Regions from separate parts of the Halodesulfovibrio aestuarii DSM 17919 genome, predicted to be linked through region 1. Evidence: riboswitches for the same ligand, from Rfam matches in the RefSeq annotation. Region 1 holds a riboswitch; the other holds the start of a gene.
The links. A riboswitch is a leader RNA that binds a small molecule or an ion and turns the genes downstream of it on or off. The one in region 1 is predicted to bind glycine.

Region 1 (3,423 bases):
ACAACCTTGGGGGAATGGTTGAAAAACTTAAAGTCGAGCTTGGTTTTTCAAAAGGGGTCCTGCGTGGCATGACAGCACCAATTTTGATTTGTGATGTCGACCGAAACGTTACATCTACCAATCAGAAAGCCATTGATCTTATGGGGATTTCAGGAACACCTATTGATTATAAAGGTGTTCCGGTTTCTAAGTTTATCGTTAACGACCCTTGCTGTGATCGTATTATTAATGATGTAATTACGTCGTGTAAGCCTTCCACTGGTAATGAAGGTGATCTTGAAAACTTTGTGGGTGAACAGCTAACTCTTATTTTTGATGCTGCTCCTATCTATGACTTAGATGGAAAAATGCTTGGTGTCTTTGTGATGATAACAGATATGACAACCATGCGCAGGCAACAACGTAGGGTGGAAGAACAGAATCAGAAAATTACCCATGCAGCGAAGTCTGCTCAGGATATCTCAGAGCAGGTATCGTCTGCATCTGAGGAACTTGCCGCGCAGATTCGTCAATCCAGTAATGGTGCTGACGAGCAACAGAAACTAACAGGAGAATCTGCAAGCGCAATGACGCAAATGAATGCGTCTGTTCTTGAGGTTGCCCGTAATGCTTCTGATGCTGCGGAACTTGCTGCACAAACGCAGGAAAAGGCCGCAGAAGGTGGGCAGATTGTTGCTCAGGCTGTGGATAAAATTCATGCTGTTGCAGAGCAGGCACAGGCTTTGAAAGAAGAAATGAGTGTGCTTGGTTCCCGCGCTGATGGAATTGGTCAGATTATTACCGTAATTGAAGATATTGCAGACCAGACTAACTTACTTGCATTGAATGCGGCTATTGAAGCTGCGCGTGCTGGTGATGCTGGTCGAGGTTTTGCTGTGGTGGCAGATGAAGTGCGCAAACTTGCAGAAAAAACAATGAATGCTACTCGCCAAGTTGTTGAATATGTAGGTGCAATTCAAACCAGCACACACCAGAACGTTGAAGCAACTGAAAAGGCTGTTGAACTTGTAGGGGATTCTACGGAACTGGCTGCCCGCTCAGGTGAAGCATTGAAGTCAATTATGGGAATGGTAGAAGCAACTTCGGATCAGGTTCGTGCTATTGCCACTGCTTCTGAAGAGCAGTCAGCGGCAAGTGAACAGATCAACAGTTCTGTAACTGTTATCAGTGATATCTCTGAACAGACAGCTGCCGCTATGACGGAATCGACGGTTGCCGTTGAGGCTGTGGCACAGCTTGCGTTGGATTTGAATGGTATTATTGAGAATATGCGTTCTTAACTTGAAGGATAATTGCATTCTGCCGCACGTCGTAGTCTTCTGCTTTTTACTGGAAGGCAAGGTGATGGCGCCGGTCATTGTGCTTAGCAGGTTGCATAGATGAAATAAAAAAGGATGGAGCATGCTCCATCCTTTTTTTATTGTAAAATTAAAGTGCCTTTGAGGTGAAAGGCTTAACAGTCGGTTGCTTGTAGGAAGTGCTACCTTTCTGGTTGTTGAGTATTGTCTGAAATGCATTATCACGCTTGGCAGCTCTGTTGATGAATTCATCAGCTATTTTTGTAGGTCCGTTGCATTCGTTAACAAGGTAGTGCTGTAGATGCTCTGCTTCAGAAAAGCTCAGGGCTCCGTACAGCGTACGTCTGTTAGGGTAGTTGATATGGAATGTGGAGGACAGGATGAATTTTCCGATTGAGGTTTTGTACAGTTTCAGTTCCCACCAATTTGGAGTTACGCCCATTACTTCTCTGTCATCAAGGCTCACAAGTAACTCACCAGTAAATACTAGGTTTTCTTTGCCATTTCTTTTTAAGGAAACTGTCTGCATAGTAAGCTCCTGTGAAGATAAAACTTCTTATATTTAAAGTACTGGTAACGGCAGAAAAAAACGATAAAAACAAAACACTATTAATAGCTTCACCTAATGTCATAAAAAAAAGAGGACTATGAAAGTGTAGTGCTTTTTTTATGCAGGTGTAGCAATGATAATGTTTACACTGCCGTAACATACTAAATAGAAAAGAAGGTCGTATGGCGGGAAAACAAAGACTCGATAAAGGGAAAACGCGGGTGTTATAAAATGCAGATGCGCCGGAACTAAAAAGCTCCGGCGCATCGCAACCACAACAACAAACCAGTCAGGAGGGGAATCTATATTCCCCTATATATGTATCGCACCTAGGCGATTACAAACGTAATTAAATGCTCCCAGTTTGCTGGCTGTCAAAGCGTGAACGCAAAAAAACAGCCCCGCTAAGCGGTGCCTAAATGGAAACGGTGTGACTGAAAAGTGGGACAGAGGACGGCAAAACGCAATATTGGTTTTATGGGTCCACTCTGTCCTTTTACCTGAGAGTTTCACTGCACTGGGAAAGCAGTTTGCTCCTTCGGTGCTCCTTGCGGAGTCTCTCCAGAGGCTCGTCCGAGCAGCAGTCCTTTTGCCTGAAAGAGTTACATCTTCGGCGCCGTTCCTTTTTTGGGGAAAAAAGGGGGTCTCTCCTGCTGTCTTCAACCGAGGTCCATATGTTGAGGCAGACTCTTATTTATCGTGGGCAAATATAAAACGCAACAGAAAATGCGTCATACTAGTCGAAATTCTTGTATTGCGGGAGAATGAAATAGACCCTGAAATATTTTATATAAAAAAACGCCCTGCTTTCGTTGAACAGGGCGTTTTCTTTTGCATTAGACTGTAGAACTGTAATGTGCAGTTCTTTAGACGACTTCGTTAGGGTAAATAGCTTCGTAGGATTTTTTGTATTCAGCAAATTTCCCTTCTCGAATAGCCTTACGCGCGCCTCGAACTGTGTCGAGGAAGTAGGTAAGGTTGTGAATGGAGTTCAGGCGGAAAGAGAGTAACTCTTTTGCATGATACAAATGGCGTAAATACGCACGGGAGAAGTTGCGACAAGTGTAGCAGTTGCAGTTTGGATCAAGAGGTCCGTCATCTTCCGCGTATTCTTTACGTTTAATGCTGATTTTACCCAGTGAGGTATACAGAGTTCCGTTTCGGGCGTTGCGGGTCGGAAGAACGCAGTCAAACATATCTATACCTGCGTTGATGCCGTTGATAATGTCGAGCGGGGTTCCGACACCCATAAGGTAACGGGGCTTGTCTTTTGGAAGCAGAGGAGCAGAATGGTATAAAATTTCCATCATTTTTTCTTTGCTTTCACCAACAGATAAGCCACCCAGTGCAAAACCGTCGAAATCTTCAGATGTCAGCTGTGCAATGGAACGTTCACGTAAGTCTTTGTGGAAGCCGCCTTGTGTGATGGCGAAGAGCAGGTTGTCTCCGGTGCCGCGAGGATATTCTTCACGACAGCGTTTAGCCCAGCGGGTCGTCATTTCCAGAGAGCGTGCTGTATACTCTTTATCTGCACCGAAACCTACGCATTCATCGAGCACCATCATAATATCAGAG
Region 2 (3,423 bases), 140 kb from region 1:
TCCCCGTAGCCGTTTTTTCAAAAAAGCACTTATGAATTGTGTGTGGGAGCGGCCTATTATTTCCAAAGAACAGCAGGTGTATTAATTCGCGGTCAAGGGGCGTCCCCTAACGGGGGTAGGGCAGAGCCTTTTTCGGTCAGAGAGTCGACGAAGACAAAAACAGGGATGCACTCGCTTATGCGAATGCATCCCTGTCGTATTTTTGAGAACAGCATCTGGGATGAAACTGCTAGTCTAACAGGAAAGTAAAAGAGTAGAGAACGATAGACCAGTGCTAACTGTATGAGGTGCTGTCTCAAAAAAGTTGTAATTACATTTCGGTAAGAACAGCACCGGCTGTTGCTTTCTGAGCGTTTTCTTTTGCAAAGAATTCACGGGTTTCATTGACTACTACGCCGGACAGACCGAGCAAACCGATAAGGTTCGGGATAGCCATAAGGCCATTCACGATATCTGCAAGAACCCAGATGAGTTCGAGCTTGAGGAAAGCACCGCAAGCAATAAGCGCAATGTAGATAAAGCGGTACGGCTTGATAGCTTTAACGCCGAAGAGGTACGCAGTGCAACGTTCGCCGTAGTAGTTCCAGCCGATGATGGTGGTAAATGCAAAGAACATGAGGCCGATGGTAACAGCGTATTTACCAACGTCGCTGTTTAGACCCATTGCAAATGCAGAGTTAGTCATGGCTGCACCTGCAAGCCCTGGAGTGTTCCATGCGCCTGTAAGAACGATAACAATACCTGTCATAGTGCATACGATGATGGTGTCGAAGAATGTACCTGTCATGGCGATAAGTCCCTGACGTACGCAGGAGTCAGTCTGTGCTGCCGCTGCTGCGATAGGCGCTGAACCGAGACCGGATTCGTTCGAGAATACACCGCGGGCAACACCATTGCGCATTACCATGAGTACGGTAATACCTGTTGCACCACCGAATGCCGCGGCCGGGTTGAATGCGCTGTCGATAATAAGACTGATTACAGCAGGAATTTCGGAAAGGTTCAGCAAAATTACTGAGATGGATGTAATTATGTAGAGTACGGCCATGAATGGAACAACTCGACTGGCTACAGCAGCGATAGAACGAATTCCACCGAGAGTGACGATAGTAACAAGGATGGTAAGTATTGTTGCTGTAACCCAGACTGGTGCATCAAAGGTAAGCATTGCAGCATCTGCAATGGCGTTTACCTGTGCAAAGGTTCCGATGCCGAAAAATGCAACACCAATGCCGAAGAGTGCAAACATTTGTGCGAGCAGTTTGTTATTTAAGCCGCGTTCAAGGTAGTACATAGGACCGCCGGCCATCTGGCCGTTTTCATCTATGACGCGGTATTTAATGGCAAGCAGCGCTTCTGCATATTTGGTTGCCATGCCGAAGAATGCAGCAACCCACATCCAGAAAAGTGCTCCCGGGCCGCCTGCAGTGATCGCAGTGGCTACACCGACAATGTTACCAGTACCGATGGTAGCGGAAAGAGCCGTGCATAATGCAGCAAATGGAGAAACGTCTCCAGTGTTGCTGGATGTTTTACGCGAAGAAGGGGAAAAAACGAGTTTTAATGCTTTTGGTAGGTGGACAACCTGTAGTGCGCCGAGGCGAAAGGTAAGAAAAAGTCCAGTTCCTACGAGCAGAATAAGAAGCGGTGGTCCCCATACCAGGGAATCCATTGTGTTGAGCAGTTCTGTGATGTTTTGCATCTCGTCTCCTAAAAAATGAATTAATCAGGATGGATGAGATGAGTCTCTGAGCGGAAGCGATTGGATATGCATGACCACACGCATTGAGTATGCCTGTGCTACTACACAACTCTGTCCTTTGTACCTGAGAGTTTCACCCTGCACAGCAAGGTTTGCTCCTTCGGTGCTCCGCAACATGCGAAGTCTCTCCAGAGGCTCGTCGGGAAGCAGTCCTTTTGCCTGAAAGATTTACTTCTTCGGCGGTGTCTTGCGACACACTCTCCTGCAACCGTCATCCGAAATTATGGGGAACTGTTTATATAACCAAATAATATTTGGCAAGGAGAAAAAAGTGGGAACAGAGGGAGTACACTATTTCAAGAAATCTAAATAAATCGAAAAAATAATTTCACTATATCCAAATTAAGTGAATTAGGTGTAAAAACAGTATATTGCTATGCAAAAAAAGTCTTTTTTGACAATATTGTAAGTGGACAGAAAATCAAAGTGTGTCTAAGACTGGCTCATCAGTTGTCGAGAGTGCTCTAATTGTAATGAATGAAGGCACAACCAATGTTGCTTGCTCCGGTAAGGGCAGGTGACGTTAGATGGATAAATTGTTGTAGAAATAAGGAAATTGAAGAGATGAGTTTGTTAGACAATACGCACACAACAGAGGCTCAGCAGGGTAATGGTGTTGCCTTACTCCCCCTTGTAATTTTTCTGGTGCTTTTTATCGGCACAGGCTCTATTCTGATGATGTCTGGCGTATCTATGGCGTTTTACCAGCTTTCAGCAACAGTAGCCGTGATTCCTGGAATCATGGTTGCATTGTGGATGGGCAGAGAGTCTTTTGAGGAAAAAATTACTATCTTCCTTAAAGGTGCTGGTGACGTAAACATTATGACCATGTGTGTCATTTACCTGCTTGCCGGTGGTTTTGCCGCTGTAGCAAAAGCGGTTGGTGGTGTAGATGCAACTGTAAGCATGGGGCTTTCTTTAGTTCCTGCTTCTCTTGTGCTGCCCGGCTTATTTGTGATCGCCGCATTTGTAGCTACGGCAATGGGCACTTCTATGGGTACCATCGCAGCTATCGGTCCGATTGCTGCCGGTGTTGCGGCACATTCCGATATGTCTATTGCTCTGCTTATGGGTGCAGTTGTCGGTGGTGCGATGTTTGGCGATAACCTCTCTATGATTTCTGACACAACTATTGCTGCTACCCGTACTCAGGGCTGTAATATGCGTGATAAGTTCCGTATGAACCTTCTGATTGCGTTGCCCGCAGCGGTCGTGACCATTATTCTTTACGCTATCTCCGGTTCTACTGGCGCTGTTGCGGATGCTGGCACGTGGCAATTCTTTAAGGTTCTTCCATATCTTGCCATTCTTGGATTAGCTGTGGCTGGCGTGAACGTATTTATTGTACTTACAACAGGTATCATTCTTGCGGGTGCTGTGGGGCTTGTTTCTGTGCCGGATTACTCCCTGCTTACACTCAGTAAAGATATCTACAGCGGCTTTGTGGGGATGCACGAAATTCTCGTTCTTTCCATTCTTGTGGGCGGCCTTGGTGAGCTTATCCGTCATAACGGAGGCCTCATATGGCTTGTTCGTAAGATTGGTGGTATTGCGAAGCGTTTTAGTAAAACTGAAGAAAGCAAAAAAGCTGGTGAATTTAGTATTGCTGCTTTGGCTGCACTTGCCGATGGATGTATTGCGAACAACACTGTCGCAATTAT

Region 2: linked by a shared signal. The riboswitch ahead of F461_RS0105085 (alanine/glycine:cation symporter family protein) and the one ahead of F461_RS17065 (hypothetical protein) in region 1 are both predicted to bind glycine.

The regions. Positions count from the first base shown of each region.
Region 1 is NZ_ARQF01000019.1:94,369-97,791, reverse strand. Features, by position in the region: gene F461_RS0104470 (methyl-accepting chemotaxis protein) at 1-1,280, shown strand, start outside; gene F461_RS17065 (hypothetical protein) at 1,429-1,827, opposite strand; glycine riboswitch at 2,327-2,423, opposite strand; gene tgt (tRNA guanosine(34) transglycosylase Tgt) at 2,715-3,423, opposite strand, start outside.
Region 2 is NZ_ARQF01000019.1:235,062-238,484, reverse strand. Features, by position in the region: gene F461_RS0105090 (hypothetical protein) at 1-85, shown strand, start outside; gene F461_RS0105085 (alanine/glycine:cation symporter family protein) at 311-1,702, opposite strand; glycine riboswitch at 1,812-1,896, opposite strand; glycine riboswitch at 1,900-1,977, opposite strand; gene F461_RS0105075 (Na+/H+ antiporter NhaC family protein) at 2,327-3,423, shown strand, end outside.